One region of the Hymenobacter sp. BT491 genome, then DNA from elsewhere that is predicted to be linked to it. Evidence: riboswitches for the same ligand, from Rfam matches in the RefSeq annotation. Region 1 holds a riboswitch; the other holds the start of a gene.
What was found. A riboswitch is a leader RNA that binds a small molecule or an ion and turns the genes downstream of it on or off. The one in region 1 is predicted to bind S-adenosylmethionine.
Positions count from the first base shown of each region.

Region 1 (7,363 bases):
TCAAATTCCGACTTCATCTGGGTGGTTTCGTTGTTGTAAGCCTCTTCCGTTTCGTCGCCCACGCTATCGGCTTTTGTTTCCGCGTTCGACACGAAGGTTTTGAAATCGTTATAGGCTTTATCGCTTTCTTGCGAGGTCTCTTTTTTCTGGTTTGGCGTACATCCCAGTTGGGTAACAGTCAAGCCGACTACTGCCAGCAGCGCTGTTAACGCATTGATAGTTAGGATCTTTTTAAGCATCGCAACAAGGGTTTAATTTCATAAACGAAATATCCGCTTGCGAATATTTTTCTCTAACTAACGACGCCAAGCAAGCGCAGGTTGCGGAGCAGGTAGCGTTAGCGGCGCTTCCAGCAGGCCGTATAACTTTGAAGCATATCCGTAGCCGTCTTTACTTTGTCTGTCCCCGCCACACCCATCCAACTGCTCGATCTTGCGGCTCAGCACGCCGCTATTCAGCCAGAACTTGATGCGGCCTTAAGCAAAGTGATGCGCGCAGCAGCGTTCATTCAAGGTGCTGACGTTGAACAATTTGCCGAAGAACTGAGCCGGTATCTCGGTGGCCCGCATGTGATTCCGTGCGGCAACGGTACCGATGCCCTGCAATTGGCACTGATGAGTCTCCGTCTTACGCCGGGCGCCGAAGTCATTGTGCCAGCTTTTACGTATGTGGCTACTATTGAGACAGTTGCAATACTAGGCTTGCGGCCGGTGGTAGTCGATGTGCGGCCCGATACGTTTGGCCTCGACCCGGTGGCGGTGGCTGCGGCTCTCACGCCGCGTACGGGTGCGGTCATCGTTGCGCACCTGTTTGGGCAATGCGCTGATGTAGAGAGGTTGTTGCAAATAACTCATAATCAAGGTATTGTATTAATAGAAGACAACGCGCAATCCCTTGGCGCGACCTACACCTTTGCCGATGGCAGGCAAATGCAGGCCGGCACGGTGGGCGCGGTGGGTACGACGTCATTTTTCCCTTCCAAAAACCTTGGTGCCTTCGGCGACGGTGGCGCGCTTTTCACCCGCGACCCCGACCGTGCCACGTACCTACGCCAACTCGCCAACCACGGCCAGACCCGCAAATACTACCACGAGCACATCGGCCTCAACTCCCGTCTCGATACACTGCAAGCCGCCCTGCTGCGCGTAAAGCTCCGATACTTAGCCACTTGGACGGCCGCCCGGCAGCGCATCGCGGCCCACTATGATGCTGCGCTTGCTGATGTTGCCGACCTGCATACACCTGCCCGCGACCCCCGCAGCACGCATGTTTTTCACCAATACACTCTCACCCTTGAAAATGAGCAGCGCCGCAACCAACTCCGGCAGCATTTGCTCTCGCAAGGTGTACCCAGCGCTATCTATTACCCGTTGCCCGTGCACTTGCAGCCCGCTTATCATTATTTGAACTACAAAGCCGGCCAATTCCCAGTGGCCGAACAGTTGTCCCGTACGGTGTTGTCTCTGCCCATGCATCCTATGTTGACGAACGATCAGGTGGAGTATATTGTGGATGTAATACGCCGCTTTTAAGTGCCTATTGTTTGGAAATCAAAGCATTACATCAAGCCGAGAGTAATAAGCTTATGCCGCCGATCCGCTTCGTCATCTGTGGGGTAGGACACATTGGCCGTCGGCATGCTGCTTTGGTTTCTCGCCACGAACGGGCACAACTGGTAGGTATTGTCGACGTGCGCGCAGAACTACGACCAGAATTGGAAGCAGAATTTGGGGTGCCGTTTTTCAATTCTTTAGACGCCTTTTTTGCTTCCGAGATAGCCGCGGATGTCTTGACCGTGGCAACTCCCAATAACCTGCACGCACCCCAAGCCATTGCGGGGTTGCACCACGGCTTGCACGTCGTTGTTGAAAAGCCGATTGCTCTTCAATATATTGATGCTGAGGATATTGTGCATACAGCGCAGCAAACAGGCCGGTTGGTGTTTGGGGTAATGCAAAACCGGTACTCGCCCCCGGCCGCTTGGCTCAAGCAAGTCTACGACGAAGGCCGACTCGGCCAGATTTATCTCATCCAGATCAATTGCTTTTGGAACCGTGATGCGCGTTATTATCGTCCTGGCGGCTGGCGCGGCACCCAGGCCCAGGACGGCGGCACACTCTTCACGCAGTTCAGCCACTTCATCGATTTGTTGTACTGGGTTTTTGGCGACGTTACCAACCTACAGGCCCGCTTCCGAGACTTCAACCATCAGGGAATCACGGAGTTTGAAGACAGCGGCCTCGTTACTTTCGACTTGGTGCGTGGAGGTTCTGGCACGCTTCACTACAGCACCGCGGTGTGGGACCGCAACCTCGAAAGCTCCATCACGGTGATTGCCGAGCACGGCAGCCTCAAAATTGGGGGGCAGTACCTGGACCAAGTCGAATATTGCCACCTGCGCGACTACACGTTACCTGCGTTGCCCCCCACCAATCCGGCGAACGACTACGGGGCGTACCAAGGGAGCGCTGCCAACCATGTGCAAGTAATTGATAATGTGATAGATGTGATTCAGCATGACGCCGCTGTTACAACCAATGCGCAGGAAGGCGCGAAAGTGGTAGAGATCATTGAGCGGATATATCGGTTGCGGTAGTTTGGGCGAGTTCGGTGCTTTGGGCGGAAGTCGTGCCGAGGGGAAAGAATGGATCGGCCCCTGAATCTTTTAGCCAGAATAGATGTAAAGAATTGAGCCTGTAGGTTTTATTCTGCGTATCTATATACTATGACTTCCTACGAACAGCTAGCTTATGCGGAGCTGCGGACGTGGCAAGCACAGATGCAGCGACCGCCCTCATACCTCAACCGCTTCACGCGGCGAGTACAAATGCGCCTTAATGCCTGGCTGCCTGAGCGTTTGCACGAGGCCATCACGGTCACCATCAAGCAGATGGTGCGCGGCGTGCTGTACGGCTCTTCGTACCTCACGCGCCGGCCCACTGCCGATGCCTCGCTGGAAGAGCGTGAAAAGTCGGTTCGCTGCCGCGTGCGATCCTACCGCAACACGGCCTCGGCCGAAGGAGCCGTTACGGGCGCGGGCGGCTTCCTGCTGGGGCTGGCCGATTTTCCGTTGCTGTTAGGCCTCAAAATCAAGCTGTTATTTGATGTGGCGTCGCTGTACGGATACGATGTGCGCGACTACACCGAACGCTTGTACCTGCTGCATGTGTTTCAGCTGGCCTTTTCGAGCCAGCACACCCGCAACGAAGTGTACCACCGCGTAGTCAATTGGGAAGAGTATCGCCACCAGCTGCCCAAAGATGTGCAAGCTTTTGACTGGCGCACTTTCCAGCAAGAGTATCGCGACTACATCGATCTGGCAAAGATGGCCCAGCTGATGCCCTTCATTGGGGCAGCAGTAGGAGCAGTGGCTAATTACCGCCTGATCGAGCAGCTTGGCGAAACCGCCATGAACTGCTTCCGCATGCGGCGCTTTCTCGAGTCGGATGCTGCTGTACCCGCCGAAAGAGCCGCCTGACAGATCGCATTTGGTAATGCAAAGTTGCGGCACGTACCTTTGCAGCATCAATTCTTTCCCCATCAAAGGATTGTTTTTATATCGAGGCGTGGAGAGACAGGCTCTATGAAACGCCGGCAACCCTCGGACCATCCGAAACGGTGCCAAGTCCTGACCATATAAAAACAACAATGCCGTGGCTTTTTCCAATAACCTTTCTGCCCCGTTCCTGTTGTGTGCGCGTACGGCTGCTGGCTCCGTTCTGATAACGGCTGATCGTGCCTGTTGCAGCTTCGCATTTGGTTGTTGTTGCTGATTGTTTTTCGGTACTGCCGCAGCTTGTGGCCCCTAACGGAGTCAGAACTTATACTTATATATAAACCATTGAATATCAATAGTTTATATATAAATCAGTAAAGTAATTCTGGTATAGCCAAGCTGCGTAGTCCACAGCCCCTTTTTCCCGTTTCTATCGTGATAACCCGGCAGCAAGCCGGCCGGTGGCCCGCCTTGTCCGAACCGTATTGTATGTTAAAAAAATCATTGGAACTTCTGCGGCAGGAAGCTGCCGAAACCGGCTCTCATACTCTCAAACGCAGCTTAGGTGGCCTCAACCTGATTGCCATCGGCATCGGGGTAATCATTGGGGCGGGGCTTTTTTCGCTCACCGGCATTGCAGCCGCCAACCACTCCGGACCGGCCGTCACGCTGTCGTTTGTGGTGGCGGCCATTGGCTGCGCCTTTTCGGCTTTGTGCTATGCCGAGTTTGCCTCTATGGTGCCCGTGGCGGGTTCTGCTTATACCTACGCGTATGCCACTCTGGGTGAGCTATTTGCCTGGATCATCGGCTGGGATTTGGTGCTCGAATACTCTGTGGGTGCCGCGACTGTGGCCATCAGCTGGTCGCAATACTTGGTGCGCTTTCTGGCCAAATACGACCTTCACATGCCGGCGCAGCTCGTGCTTTCGCCCTTCGAAAAAGTTACGCTGGCCGACGGCTCGGTGGTGTCGGGTTTTATCAACTTGCCCGCCATCCTGATCGTGCTCTTCATCACGGCCATCATCATTCGTGGTACGCAAGGCTCGGCCGTTTACAACGGCATTGTGGTGGCCCTGAAGCTCTCCGTGGTGGCCGTGTTTATCGTGCTGGGCTGGCAGTACATCAACCCAGCCAACTACCATCCTTATATTCCGGCCAACACGGGCCACTTTGGCGAGTTTGGTTGGAGCGGAATTCTGCGCGGTGCCGGGGTGGTGTTTTTCGTGTTCATTGGCTTCGACATCGTGGCTACCATGGCGCAGGAAACGAAGAATCCGCAGCGCAACATGCCCATCGGCATCATCGGCTCGCTGGTGATCTGCACGATTTTGTTTGTGCTGTTTGGGCACGTCATGACGGGTCTGGCCAATTACACGGAGTTCAAAAACAGCGCGGCGCCGGTGGCCATTGCCATCGAGAAGACGCCTTATGCCTGGCTCAGCCAAGCCATCATCATCGCCATTCTGATTGGGTATACCTCCGTGATTCTGGTCGATTTGCTGGGCCAGTCGCGGGTGTTTTTTACCATGTCGCGCGATGGGCTGCTGCCCGGCGTTTTCTCCCAGATTCATCCGCGCTTCCAGACGCCGCACAAGTCCAATCTGCTGCTGGGCGTGTTTATTAGCCTGTTTGCCGGGCTGGTGCCCATCAGCGTCGTCGGCGAAATGACGAGCATCGGCACGTTGCTGGCCTTTGTGATGGTGTGCATTGGCATCCTGATTTTGCGCAAGCGCGAACCCAACACGCTGCGCCCGTTCCGCACGCCGTGGGTACCGCTGGTGCCGATCTTGGGCATCCTAACCTGCTTGGTGATGATGCTGTCATTGCCCGCCGACACTTGGATTCGTCTGTTTGTGTGGCTGGCCATCGGATTAGCGATCTACTTCGGCTATGGCAAGAAAAACAGCAAGCTGCGGCAAGGCATTCAGGCTGAAGCGCAACCCGCCCCGCAAGAGGTAATTAGTTGATATGAACTTACTTATAACAAAAGAGCCGGCGCATTGCGTCGGCTTTTTTGTTGTGCGTAAGTCAGGAGTAAATACCAATTCCGCCGCTTGGCGCTGTGGCTGCTGTACTATTTTGGGGTATATAACAGCTTGGCAATCAGGCCAGTCCAGCCGGTTTGGTGGCTGGCACCTAGGCCTTTGCCGTTGTCGCCGTGGAAGTACTCGTGGAACAGGAGGTAGTCGCGGAAGTGCGGGTCCTTTTGCAGCAGCTTGTACTTGCCAAACGCGGGTCGTTGGCCTTTTTTATTGCGAACAAACAGCTTGGTCAGGCGTTCGGAGAGGGCCGCGGCGATTTCTTTAAGGGTGCTGAACTGCCCCGAGCCCGTCGGATATTCTACTTCGAAAGTATCGCCGTAGTAAAAATGAAAACGCTGTAACGACTCGATTATCAAGTAGTTAATTGGGAACCAGATGGGACCACGCCAGTTGGAGTTGCCGCCAAACAAATCCGAAACCGACTCGCCGGGGTCGTAGCGCACCGAGAAATCCATCTCGGGGGTTTCGTACACGTACGGATGCTCGAGGTGGTAGCGCGAGAGGGCGCGCACGCCGTATTCGGAGAGAAATTCGGACTCGTCGAGCATGCGGTGAAGGAGCTTTTTCATGCGGTGCCCGCGGAGCAGGGAAAGCAAGTGCCGCTCGCCCTTGCCCGGTTCCTGCCACCGCGACACTAACTCGGCCAAATGAGGCCGGTTGTCCAGAAACCACTTCAGTCGGTACTGAAATTCGGGCATGGCCGCCAGCATTTCGTCGTCGAGCACCTCCACCGCAAACAGCGGAATCAGACCTACGATAGAGCGTACTTTCAAGTGAATGCGCTCATCGTCAGGCGTATGCAGCACGTCGTAAAAGAATTCGTCTTCCTCATCCCACAGGTTGTAGGCTTCATCGCCCACCTTGGTCATGGCCTCGGCGATGTAGAGAAAGTGCTCGAAAAACTTGCTGGCCATGTCCTGATAAACTGGGTTGGTTTTGGCCAGCTCCAGCGCAATACGCATCAGGTTAAGGGCGTACATCGCCACCCAACTCGTGCCGTCGGCTTGCTCGATGTAACCACCGGTCGGCAGGGGCGCGCTGCGGTCGAATACGCCGATGTTGTCAAGGCCCAAGAATCCGCCCTCGAAAATGTTGCGGTTATCCTTGTCTTTGCGATTGACCCACCACGTAAAATTGAGCAGCAGCCGATGGAAAACGGCTTCTAGAAAGGCAATGTCGCCTTGGCCGTTGTTCTGCTTCTGGTCCATCTGGTAGACGCGCCACGTAGCCCAGGCGTGTACTGGCGGGTTTACGTCGGCTAGGTGCCACTCATAGGCCGGCAACTGGCCGTTGGGGTGCATGTACCAGTCGCGCGTGAGCAGAAGGAGTTGCTTTTTGGCAAACTCGGGGTCGAGCATGGCCAACGGAATGCAGTGAAAGGCCAGATCCCAGGCGGCGTACCACGGGTATTCCCACTTATCCGGCATCGAGATGATGTCGGCGTTGCGCAGGTGGCGCCAGTTGCTGTTGCGGCCCTTCTGGCGCTGCGGCGGCGGCGTGAGCACAGCCGGGTCTCCATCGATCCACTGGGCTACATCGTAATAATAATACTGCTTGCTCCAGAGCATTCCAGCAAATGCCTGACGCTGAATGCGTTGCAAGTCAGGTGTGGCCAGCGATTCTTCGAAGTGCCTATAGAATTCATCGGCTTCCTGCTGCCGCGCCGCAAATACCTCTTCGAAGCCCGCAAAAGGTTGCTCCAGGTCGGTGTTGTTGCTCAGCCGCAGGCACACCGTCTGGCTCGTGCCGCCCTCGATAGTAAAAGAGTAGTGGGCCGCCGCCTTGGTGCCGCGCTCCAACGGGTTGATGGCCGCGATATCATGG
Region 1 covers NZ_JACSJJ010000001.1:1,344,985-1,352,347, forward strand. The annotation lists gene H9I52_RS05725 (DUF6565 domain-containing protein) at 1-239, opposite strand, end outside; gene H9I52_RS05730 (DegT/DnrJ/EryC1/StrS family aminotransferase) at 396-1,532, shown strand; gene H9I52_RS05735 (Gfo/Idh/MocA family protein) at 1,586-2,596, shown strand; gene H9I52_RS05740 (EcsC family protein) at 2,726-3,478, shown strand; SAM riboswitch class I at 3,552-3,643, shown strand; gene H9I52_RS05745 (amino acid permease) at 3,986-5,464, shown strand; gene H9I52_RS05750 (MGH1-like glycoside hydrolase domain-containing protein) at 5,572-7,363, opposite strand, start outside.

Region 2 (7,363 bases), on a different contig from region 1:
GGCGATGAAGGGTACACCGAAGGCAATCACATCAGCCTCGTTGTTGGCAATGGCCTGATCTGCAGTTTCTTGCGTGTAGCCCCCGTTCAGGATGAAAGTACCGTTGAAGATCTGGCGCAGGTGCGCGGCTACGGCTGGTACGCCTGCCGCGGCTGCCATCGGATGGCCTGGGCGCGCCTCGATTACGTGCAGGTAAGCGAGGTTAAACTTATTGAGCTGCTCGGTTATGTAGCTAAACGTTTTCACGCGGTCAGAGTCCTGGATGCTGGCGCTGCCTTGGGGTGAGAAACGAATGCCCACGCGATCGACGCCCAACTCATCTGTCACAGCTTCAACCACTTCCAATACAAAGCGCGCCCGGTTTTCGAGGCTGCCGCCGTACTCGTCGGTGCGCTGGTTGGGGCCATCTTGCAGAAACTGGTCGAGCAAATAACCGTTGGCCCCGTGGATTTCGGCGCCGTCGAAACCAGCAAGCTTGGCGTTGCGGGCCGCCAAGCGGAACTGCTCCACTACACCCGGAATTTCGCTGAGTTCGAGTGCACGCGGCGTCGGAACTTCTTCAAATCCTTGGCCCGTAAAGGCTTTCACGCCTTCCGGCTTGATGGCCGACGGAGCTACGGGCAACTCGCCATTGTGGAAAAACGGGTGCGAAACGCGACCCACGTGCCACAGCTGAATAAAAATACGGCCGCCCGCGGCGTGCACAGCGTCCGTAACTTTCTTCCAACCAGCTACTTGCTCATCTGAGTAAATGCCGGGCGTGTTGATGTAGCCCACACCCTGTGGCGAAACCTGCGAACCTTCCGTGATGATCAGGCCGGCCGAAGCGCGCTGCACGTAATATTCGATGATGGAATCGGTGGGGACGTTGCCTGGGTTGGTGGCCCGGCTGCGCGTCATGGGCGCCATTGCCAGGCGATTAGGGAGCGTAAGGGCGCCCACTTGAATGGGCGTAAACAGATTTGGAACTTGGCTCATGATTGTAGAATGAAGGGGAGCAGACGCTCAAAAATTGGTTGTGTTCGATTTGATTTTATGCAACTGATAAGGTGTGCAAAAGGTTTTGGCGAGCCTTCCCCCTAGTTTGCTACCACGGCAATGGCTGGCCTTTGTGAAAAAAGCCGCCCGTAGGACCATCGCTGGGCAGCGTCGCCAACTCCACGGCCGTGCGTGCACCTTCTTCGATGCTGAGTGGCGCGCCTTCGCCGCCAAGCTCCGTCTTTACCCAGCCGGGATGCGCCGAATTCACTTTGACGTTGGTGTCTTTTAACTCTCTGGCTGTAAGCACCGTGAGCATGTTCAGCGCCGCTTTCGACGACATGTAGGCCGGCATCAAAAAAGGGCTGTTGCTCATGGCCGTAAGCGAACCCAGGCGACTGCTGTGGTTGACGATGCGGCCCGCCGGACTTTGCTTAAGCAGCGGAAGCAGTGCCTCCGTCACGGCAAAAACCGCGAACACATTGATCTCGAACGTGCTCCGAAACAGCGCCACCGTAGCGTTGCCAGTAGGGTCTTCCTGCACCCCGGCGTTATTGACAAGAATATCAAGCTGGCCAAAATGCTGCTGAAAGAAAGCGGGCAGCGCGGCCACCTCCTCAGCGTTGGTCACGTCGAGCTGCACGACGTGCGCCTCGAAACCCTCCTGACGCAGTTGGTTGGCGGCTGCGTTGCCACGAGCCTCGTCGCGGGCGCCAATCACCACCGTAATGCCTTGCTGGCCCAGTTGACGGGCTATTTCCAAGCCAATGCCTTTGTTGCCGCCCGTAACTAGGGCTACTCTCTTTGCCGGTTCGCTCATGTGTTGCCGCGCTAATCAGTTGCGGCGTATAGAAGCGCTGGCGTGGGCAAAAAGTTACAACAGCTACTTGCTACTCCGGATAATGATTAAAATTCATATTTAGTAATTGATTGATTATCAATACATTGCATTAAAGCCTGTCGGCAAGCTTCCGGCAGTGCCGCATCATTGTAACTGCCTACTGCACAACCACTTCTACCCGACGGTTGCGCGACCGTTGTTTGGGGTCTTGGTTGTCGGCGACGGGGCGCATGCCGCCGTAGCCGCGGGCCGTAAGCCGCACCGAATCAATGCCTTGCTGCACCAGATACTGCCGCACCACACGGGCGCGCTGCTCCGAAAGCCGCAGATTCAGCGCCGCTTCGCCTACATTGTCGGTGTGGCCGGCTATTTCCAGGCGCAGTGCGGGCTGCTCGCGTAGAGTGCGAGCCAAGGCATTGAGCACAGGGCGCGAAGTCGGCAGCAGGGTGGCAGTGCTTTGGGTAAAATACAGGTTGGGCAGCGTCACGACGTCGCCTTTGCCCAACGCCGACATGTCGGGCAGCGCGGCAACTTCGTCGGCTACAGGTGCGAGTGCAGGCGGCGCCTTGGGCTGTGCTAAGATTGCCCGCGGCCGACGGACTGTTGGTAGCGCCGCTTTTAAAGGCGTAAGTATTGATTTTCTGGGAGTTGTTGTCGGGGCGGCTACTACGACGGGCGTACTGGTTGCTGTCGTTGAGCGGGCTGCAACGGTGGGCTGAGGCCGAGCCGATTTAGGCAGAATAGGTACGGCAGAGGTTGGCATAGCCGAATACAGATTAGCAGTCGGGATGGGCTGGGGCGCTTCGGTGGAGTTGGGTAGCTGCCAGGCCAGCAGCGCCCGCGTATCCTTTTCAACCTGATAATAGTCTACCTGCAGCGAGTAGTACCGGCCTGCCGTTAGCCGTTGGTGGGCCGTATAAACGGCGGCAGCCTGGTTTTGCCAAGAGTTTAAGATTTTCCGGCCGCCTACCCGTACGCGCATGCCGTCATCGGTCGTGATTTGAAAAGTGTAAACTCCTGTTACTGGCGCATATAGGTAGCCCGTCCAGTGCACCGAAAACTGCTCGCCGGGTACGTTCGGCCCGGGCGATATCCACCGGCCTTCCCCTCGGGGGCCAATGGTCCAGTTAAAATCGATTGTTTTGTCGATGCGGGTTAAGACCAGCTTCTCGAAGTTCTTGCCGTCGAAATAATCGCCTTTCAAACCGTCGCCGGCGGCAACCTGCGCCATGCTCACCTGCGCTACACCGAGTAGCATCAACGACAGCAACCGTACCAATACTTTCATGCGCAACCTCTGCTAAGTAAGTGATCCACACCGTTGTCGGGCTAACGCAGCAGCTTTTCTTGTTAGTATATAGAAAATAAAATATTGGCGAATACGCATCTGGCGATTAGATAATCGAGCGGAAAACCAAGCCCGCAGCAAGTCCGTTTATTTTTCGGTGTTTAGGATGTACCTTTGTTGTGATACTTATCCAGAAAGACCGAGGGATTGGGCCCTACGACGTCTTGGCAACCTGACCGCGAAGCAAGGTGCCAACTCCCATTTCGCCCTCTTGGAGGAAACGAAAGAAGATAAGTACGGAACCTGCACCCGCAGTTTTCTCTTTCTGGATAGGTTTTTTGTACCTGCCGTTTTGAAAGAGAATCTATGAAGACGCACTGTTCCGACTCGCCCCTCTACTCCATCCTGCAACAACGCATCCTGGTGCTCGACGGCGCCATGGGCACGATGATTCAGCGCTACACGCTGGACGAGGAGGATTTTCGGGGGCCGCGCTTTGCCAATCATCCCAAGCCTTTGCGCGGCAACAACGACCTGCTCTCGCTCACACGCCCCGATATTATTCGCAACATTCACGCGGAATATTTTGCTGCCGGGGCCGACATGGTGGAGACCAATACCTTCAGCGGTACCTCTATCGCGCAGGCCGACTACGGATTGGAACACGTTGTGTATGAGCTCAATTACGAATCGGCGCGGCTGGCCCGCGAAGTAGCCGATGAGTTTACGGACCAAGACCCCAGCAAGCCGCGCTTCGTGGCCGGCGCCATTGGACCGACCAACCGCACAGCCTCGCTTTCGCCCGACGTAAACCGCCCCGGCTACCGCGCTACCACGTTCGACGAGTTGGCCACGGCTTACCACGAGCAGGTGCGCGGCCTCATCGACGGCGGCTCCGACGCGCTGCTGATCGAAACCATTTTTGACACGCTCAACGCCAAAGCGGCGCTCTATGCCGTGCAGCGCTTCTTCGACGAAGGTGGCAAAGTTGTGCCGATCATGATTTCGGGCACGATCACCGATGCTTCGGGTCGCACGTTGTCGGGGCAGACGGTAGAAGCCTTCTGGAACTCGATTCATCACTTGCCACTCTTGAGCGTGGGCCTGAACTGTGCTCTGGGCGCTAAGCAGCTCAAGCAGTACATCCAGGAACTGAGCCGCATTGCCAACGTGCACATTTCGGCGTACCCGAATGCGGGCTTACCCAACGCGTTCGGCGGCTACGACGAGTCGGCGCAGGAGTTTGCTGAAGTGGTGGAGGATTACCTCCGCGATGGCCTGCTGAACGTGGTCGGTGGCTGCTGCGGCACCACGCCCCAGCACATCGGCGAGCTAGCCAAGTTGGCGCCCCAATTTGCGCCGCGCCCCTTGCCCACGGTACCGCAGGCGACGCGCCTCAGCGGCCTCGAACCCTTTGGTATTTACGAAGATAGCCTCTTTGTCAACGTCGGAGAGCGTTGCAACGTGACGGGTTCGCGGGCGTTTGCGCGCCTCGTTCGGACCGGGGCGTACGAGCAGGCGTTGGCTGTGGCGCGCGAGCAGGTAGAAGGCGGCGCGCAGGTGCTCGACATCAACATGGACGAAGGCATGCTTGACTCGGAGCAGGCCATGACCACGTTTCTCAACCTCATTGCCTCCGAGCCCGACATTGCCCGCCTGCCCATCATGATCGACTCGTCGAAGTGGAGCGTGTTGGAAGCCGGTCTCAAGTGCGTGCAGGGCAAAAGCATCGTCAACTCCATCTCGCTAAAAGAAGGCGAGGAGGTTTTCAAGCAGCGCGCCCGCACCGTGCGCCAGTACGGTGCCGCTGTCATCGTGATGGCCTTCGACGAAGACGGCCAAGCCGACTCGTTGGAGCGCCGCAAAGAGATTTGCCAGCGCTCCTACGACATTCTGGTCAACGAGCTGGATTTCCCGGCCGAGGACATCATCTTCGACCCCAATATCCTGACCGTGGGCACCGGCATGGAGGAGCACCGCAACTACGCCCTCGACTTTATTGAGGCCGTGCGGTGGATCAAGCAGAACCTGCCCGGCGCCCGCACCAGCGGCGGCGTGAGCAACATCTCATTCTCGTACCGCGGCAACGACGTGGTGCGCGAGGCCATGAACTCGGCTTTCCTCTACCACGCCATTCGGGCAGGGTTGGATATGGGCATCGTAAACCCCAGTCAATTAGCGGTTTACGACGAAATTCCGCCGGACTTGCTGGAGATGGTGGAAGACGTGCTGCTCAACCGTCGCCCCGATGCTACCGAGCGCCTCGTCGATTTTGCCGAAACCGTCAAGCAAAAAGACAAGGTGGAAGTGGTGGCCGATGCGTGGCGCAGCCTGCCCGTCGCCGAGCGCCTGCAACACGCCCTGGTGCGCGGCATCACCGATTTCATTGAGCAGGATACCGAGGAAGTGCGGCAGCAAGTCGGGCGGCCGTTGGAAGTGATCGAAGGCCCGCTGATGGCCGGCATGAACGTCGTGGGCGACCTGTTTGGCGCCGGCAAAATGTTCCTGCCGCAAGTGGTGAAATCGGCGCGCGTAATGAAGAAAGCGGTGGCTTATCTGGAGCCCTACCTGCTGGCCGACAAGCGCGGACAGGAGCGCCAAACCGCGGGCAAGATTCTGCTGGCCACGGTGAAGGGCGACGTGCACGACATCGGCAAGAACATCGTGGGCGTGGTGCTGGCCTGCAACAACTTCGACATCGTGGACTTGGGCGTAATGGTGCCGCTAGAGAAGATTTTGGAAGAGGCTGTTAATCAACAAGTTGATATTGTGGGCCTGAGCGGCTTGATTACGCCTTCGCTAGACGAAATGACGTACGTGGCCGCCGAGATGGAAAAGCGCGGCATGAAAATTCCGTTGCTTATCGGCGGGGCTACTACCTCGCGCCTGCACACAGCTGTCAAGATTGCGCCGGCATATTCCGGCCCCGTGGTGCACGTGCACGATGCCTCGCGCTCGGTGGGCGTGGCGGCGGGCCTGCTCGGCTCCAGCGAAGCGGCTTATGCGCAGACGGTTGCCGATGATTACCGCCAGCTACGCGAAGACCACGCCGGCCGGCAGCGCGACAAGCACTACCTGAGCATTGAAGCGGCACGCCAAAATCAGTTTAAAGCCGATTGGCAAACGACACCTATCACCAAGCCTACCTTCCTCGGTACCAAGGTGTTAGAAGATTACCCGCTGGCGGAATTGGCTGAGTACATCGACTGGACGCCGTTCTTTCATACTTGGGAGCTGAAAGGCCGCTACCCGCGCATTCTGGAAGACGAAACGCTGGGGGAAGCCGCTCGTAAGCTGTTTGCCGACGCGCAGACGATGTTGCAGGAACTAATTGATAATAAGTCAATTACGGCTAGTGCAGTGCTGGGCTTCTGGCCTGCCAATACTGTTGGCTACGATACCATCGAAGTGTACGCCGACGACACGCGCGAGCAAGTCACCACGGAGTTTTTCACGTTGCGGCAGCAAGGCGAGAAGGGGCCGAAAATCCCGAACCTGGCTTTCTCCGACTTTGTGGCGCCCAAGGAAACGGGCCGACAGGACTACATCGGTGGTTTTGCTGTGACGGCGGGCATTGGCATCGAAAAGCTGATCGAGAAATACGAAGCCGACCACGACGACTACTCCAGCATCATGGTGAAAGCCCTGGCCGACCGCCTCGCCGAAGCCTTTGCCGAGCGCCTGCACCAGCGCGTGCGCGAAGAATTCTGGGGCTATTCGGCCGACGAGAAGCTGACGAAGGAGGAGTTGATTCAGGAGAAATACCGCGGCGTGCGGCCCGCGCCCGGCTACCCCGGCTGCCCCGACCATACCGAGAAAATTACCCTGTTCAAGCTGCTCGACGCGGAGCAAAAAACAGGCATCACCCTTACCGAAAACCTAGCCATGTACCCGGCCTCGTCGGTGAGCGGCTTGTACTATGCGCACCCTGATTCCCGCTACTTCGGCTTGGGCCGCATCGGCCGCGACCAGGTGGAGGACATCGCCCAGCGCAAAAACATGCCGGTCGAGGAACTGCAACGTTGGCTCGCCCCCAACCTCAACTACGACCCGACCAGCATTCCCGTGACGGCGCTATAACGGCACGATTCCCCTCCTTTTTCAAGGAGGGGTGCCCGAAGGGCGGGGTGGTAAAGTCGTTGCTTGGTTGAACGCAAAACTCCTGTAAACAACGCCCTTTACCACCCCAACTCGCGCCGCTTGATGCGCGGAATTTAAAAAGGAAGCTTAGCTTATCATTACAACGACTCTCCAAT
Region 2 covers NZ_JACSJJ010000003.1:1,184,227-1,191,589, reverse strand. The annotation lists gene H9I52_RS16635 (alkene reductase) at 1-978, opposite strand, end outside; gene H9I52_RS16630 (SDR family oxidoreductase) at 1,088-1,798, opposite strand; gene H9I52_RS16625 (PA14 domain-containing protein) at 1,977-3,107, opposite strand; SAM riboswitch class I at 3,291-3,404, shown strand; gene metH (methionine synthase) at 3,474-7,187, shown strand.
Region 2: another riboswitch for S-adenosylmethionine. It lies ahead of metH (methionine synthase); the one in region 1 lies ahead of H9I52_RS05745 (amino acid permease).